2 regions of the Agrobacterium salinitolerans genome follow, and region 2 is predicted to be linked to the other one. Evidence: predicted binding sites of a transcription regulator. Region 2 holds the regulator's gene; the other holds the start of a gene.
The links. Region 2 encodes LexA, which represses DNA repair genes until DNA is damaged. Its sites were predicted from a motif close to TGTTCNNNNTGTGTTCNG; they were not measured.
Positions count from the first base shown of each region.

Region 1 (2,405 bases), on a different contig from region 2:
ACAACCGGTAAAGCAGCGCAAACCGGCCGGGATCGCCATGGCAGATGACGGCCTGCGCCAGCGCCAAAAACGAGGCCGGAACGGAAACCTGCCCATTGCCGGCATCGACCGTCGGTAATGGCTCACCGGCGAAATCCAGCAGCCCTGCCCCGTAATCCTGCAACCGCCAGTCAATCGTCTCCGGTCGAATATCGGCGGCAAGGGCCGCACGCGCGGCATCGCGCCACTCGCCGAAATCGCCCCGCCCTTCCAGCACCGGGCAGTACATCACAACAGCGACAATTGTTCGGGCTGCGGTGCAAACATCGCCCGCAAATCCGGCCGCTCGGTCAGCTTGCCCGGCGTCCAGCCCTCTGCGACGATAAAAGCCTTCACCTTTTTCAGGGAAACGCCGAAACGCGCAATATCCTCCAGCCGCAGCCGCCGGAACCGCCGTGACGAGAGAACGGAGGCCACCGTCTTGGTGCCGAAACCGGGCACCCGCAGCAGCATTTCCCGATCCGCCGCATTAACGTCCACCGGGAAACGGTCGCGATGTTTCAGCGCCCAGGCCAGTTTCGGGTCGATATCGAGATCGAGCATGCCGTCCCCCCCGATCGCCGTTATCTCGCCAATGTCGAAGCCGTAAAAGCGGTAAAGCCAATCCGCCTGATAAAGCCGGTGCTCCCGCATCAGCGGCGGTTTGATCAGCGGCAGGTTTTTCGACGAATCCGGAATGGGGCTGAAGGCCGAATAATAGACGCGCCGTAAACCGTAGCTGCCATAAAGCCGGGCACTGGTGGAGAGAATGGTGTTATCGTCAGCGCCATCCGCCCCCACGATCATCTGCGTGCTCTGCCCGGCCGGCGCAAAGCGCTTGGTCTTTTTCGTCCTGACGGTCGGCTCCCCCGCCTCCTCAATCTTCAGGCGGATATCGGCCATGGAGCGGCGAATATTGGCGGGCTGCTTTTCCGGCGCGAAACGACCAATGCCGCTATCGGTCGGCAATTCGATATTGATCGAGAGACGATCCGCGTAAAGCCCCGCCTCCTCGATGAGCCTGGGCGACGCCTCCGGAATCGACTTCAGATGGATATAGCCTCGAAAACCATGCGTAACGCGCAGCTCGCGTGCAACCCGCACCATCTCTTCCATCGTATGATCCGACGACCGGATGATGCCCGACGATAGGAAGAGCCCTTCAATATAGTTGCGCCGATAAAACTCGAGCGTCAGCCACACCACCTCTTCCGGCGTGAAACGCGCCCGCTCCACATTGCTTGACGACCGGTTGATGCAATAGGCACAATCATAGATGCAGAAGTTGGTGAGCAGAATCTTCAAGAGCGAAATGCAGCGTCCATCGGGAGCATAAGCGTGGCAAATGCCCGACCCCTCCGTGGAGCCCAGACCGCCTGATGCTGCAGAGTTTCGCTTGGTCGTGCCGCTCGATGCGCAGGACGCATCGTATTTTGCCGCGTCGGAGAGAATGGCCAGCCGTTGCTTGATCGACTTCTTCATAGGTATGTTCACTATATGTTCTGACGACGAATGTCAATGAAACTGGTTAAGGCATTGATTACGAGAGGAAATATGCGCACCTCAAATTTGCTGGCATTTCGCTGCCGTCTTCTGATATAGTCGGCTCAGTTTTGATTTTGGCATGGTTCCGGAGTTCCTCTCCGGAACCTGTTTCTTTTTGTGTCTGCAAGTATAGCGACCGGAATGCGAAGGATAAAAAAATGGTAGAAAAAGTACCGATGACTCAGGGTGGATTCGTCAAGCTTCAGGAGGAGCTGCGCTGGCGCCAGCAGGAGGAACGCCCCCGTATCATCGAGGCGATTGCGGAAGCGCGCGCCCATGGCGACCTTTCGGAAAACGCCGAGTACCATGCTGCCAAGGAAGCACAGAGCCACAATGAAGGCCGCATCACCGAACTCGAAGACCTGACCGCGCGCGCGGAAGTCATCGATCTCTCCAAGATGTCGGGTTCGAAGATCAAGTTCGGCGCCACCGTCAAGCTGGTCGACGAGGATAGCGATGAGGAAAAGACCTATCAGATCGTCGGCGACCAAGAAGCCGATGTGAAGGCCGGCCGCATCTCCATCTCCTCGCCCATCGCCCGCGCGCTCATCGGCAAGGAAGTCGGCGACAGCATTGAAGTTAACGCTCCGGGCGGCGCCAAGGGCTACGAGATTCTCGCGGTTCAGTGGGGCTGACGCCCCCACATGCAATGCGCCCCATGCGGGCGCATTGCTTTTCTTGAAGTCTTCAATCCCCAAAATTAGCCGCAAAGACGGAAGCCCATCTTGTCCCACGTCAGTCTGAAAGATGTGCAGGTGCTTGCGCCGAACTTCAAACGCAGGCTCTCCGGCGTCACCTCAACCATCGTTCAGCTGATACCGGTGCAGAACCGGCTGGGACAG
Region 1 is NZ_JAPZLN010000001.1:1,047,833-1,050,237, forward strand. It holds gene O9X91_RS05080 (UdgX family uracil-DNA binding protein) at 1-268, opposite strand, end outside; gene O9X91_RS05085 (putative DNA modification/repair radical SAM protein) at 268-1,500, opposite strand; gene greA (transcription elongation factor GreA) at 1,722-2,198, shown strand; partial or broken gene O9X91_RS05095 (glycosyltransferase family 4 protein) at 2,289-2,405, shown strand, end outside.
Region 1: O9X91_RS05085 (putative DNA modification/repair radical SAM protein) is a predicted target of LexA. The motif match lies at 1,506-1,523, and genes of this name have one in related genera.

Region 2 (2,405 bases):
GTCGAACAGAACGCCCGCGCCGCGCTTGAAATCGCCGACGAGGCCTACCTCGTCGAACTCGGCGAGGTCCGCCGCTCAGGCCCGGCCGCCGAACTCGCCGTCGATCCGGCACTGATGGCGAGCTATCTCGGACCGGGCGAACACGCCCTCTAAGAAAATCCTCGTAACGGATATGAGCGATTTGCCGTCTTAGACGGACGGATCGTCGTACCGGATGCCTGAAACACAGAGCTGCCTTCAATTGCCCACTTCAGACAGCAGTTCCTCCGATTATCAAAATAGTCACCAACCCTACCGGCTCTCGGCAGTTCACGCTTTCGAATATCAAATCACGATCTGAGATGCACCCTTCACGAAATTTTAGGGGATTGCGGAACACATATGGAACATATAGTGTTCGTTCTGTATTTGTTTCGCGACTTCAACGACGATTCTCAAGGGTGTTTTCCTCATGCTCACGCGCAAACAGCAGGAATTGCTTCTCTTCATTCATGAAAGAATGAAAGAGTCCGGCGTGCCGCCCTCCTTCGATGAAATGAAGGACGCACTCGATCTTGCTTCCAAATCCGGCATTCACCGGCTGATTACCGCACTCGAAGAGCGCGGGTTTATTCGCCGGCTACCCAACAGGGCGCGAGCGCTGGAAGTGATAAAATTACCTGAGGCCTATACGCCGGGCGCAAGGCCGCAGCGTGGTTTCTCACCGAGCGTCATCGAAGGCAGCCTGGGCAAGCCGAAGGCGCCGGAGCCGGCCGCGACCCCCAAGGCGCCTGCCAATGATCTCGGCGGTGCCGTCACCGTGCCGGTCATGGGCCGCATCGCCGCCGGTGTGCCGATTTCCGCCATCCAGAACAACACCCATGATGTGGCTGTGCCAGTGGATATGCTGGGTTCGGGCGAACATTACGCTCTGGAGGTCAAGGGTGATTCGATGATCGAGGCCGGCATTTTTGATGGCGATACCGTCATCATCCGCAACGGCAATACGGCCAATCCGGGTGATATCATCGTCGCGCTGGTGGATGATGAAGAAGCGACCCTGAAGCGTTTCCGCCGCAAGGGAGCCTCCATCGCGCTGGAAGCTGCAAACCCGGCCTATGAGACCCGAATTTTCGGGCCTGATCGGGTGAAGATACAGGGCAAGCTGGTTGGGTTGATCCGCAGATATCATTGATGCCGCCGCCGGTTTGGATAAGCCGAAACAGTTAAACGGCGGCATATCTGGCCTGCAAGATGAAGGGCGCGTCATTTCGTTGAATTGATGCGCCTTTTCTTTTTTAAGTGGCAAACGCGCTCGTCGTTGCGAAAATGCGGTTGTGCACGATGGCCCATCCATCAATTGGCGTTATGGGAGCCATGGATTCTTTGCGATATTCCAAGACCATTCGCAGATATAGAAATGCGCATCCTATCGGGGGAAAAACGCCATGTACGATCTTTATATTGCCAACAAGAACTATTCCTCATGGTCGCTGCGGCCCTGGGTTTTGATGCGCACGCTCGGCATCGCCTTTGATGAAAAACTCGTTCCCTTTGGCGAAGGTGTTGCCTTCTCCAGCTTTTCGCCGACGGGCAAGGTGCCGTGCCTTGTTGATGAGGGCGTGACGGTTTGGGAATCGCTGTCGATTGCCGAATATCTGGCCGAGAGACATCAGGGTGTCTGGGCAAGTGACAAGCAGGCACGGGCCTGGTCACGCTCGGCGGCAAGTGAAATGCATGCGGGCTTCTCTTCGCTGCGCAATCTCTATCCCATGTCGGTCGGTATCCGCGTAAAACCGAAGGGCGGCGATGCCGGGCTTGCGGCCGACATAAAACGCATTGATGCGCTGTGGAGCGAAGGCCTCGCAAAATTCGGCGGACCGTTTCTCGCCGGTCAAAAATTCACGGCGGTCGATGCCTTCTTCTGCCCGGTGGCGTTCCGTTTCCAGACCTATGGCGCCGATCTTTCGCCAGCGGCGAAGGCCTATTGTGACAGGCTGCTTGCCCTGCCCGCCATGCGCGAATGGTATGAGGCCGGACTGAAGGAAATCTGGCGCGATCTGCCGCATGAAGAAGAGATCGGCAGCATTGGCGAATTGACCGCGGATCTGCGCGCCAAGGCCTGACAAAACATGCTGACGGCACTCACTGCGATGCCGTCAGCACCTGAGTGACGGCTTCTGGCACATCACGGTCAAAGCGGCCACTCTTCCAGTCGTAATAGCGATGTTCGCTCCACGGCCTGTCGGTGCTGGCGGTTGCCGCGCGCATCCGCCCCACCACCCCCGCCTGTTCGCTGCCGGCGAAATTTATCTCTACCGAGCCGATGCGTCTTAATGTGTCGCGATTGAGCAGCAGGGCGCCCGAGCGGCATTGCGCAAACGAGGTTCTGCGGGAGACGATGACGATATCGGCGATATCACAGG
Region 2 is NZ_JAPZLN010000003.1:297,756-300,160, forward strand. It holds gene O9X91_RS13435 (ABC transporter ATP-binding protein) at 1-153, shown strand, start outside; gene lexA (transcriptional repressor LexA) at 452-1,174, shown strand; gene O9X91_RS13445 (glutathione S-transferase family protein) at 1,428-2,105, shown strand; gene O9X91_RS13450 (ComEC/Rec2 family competence protein) at 2,125-2,405, opposite strand, start outside.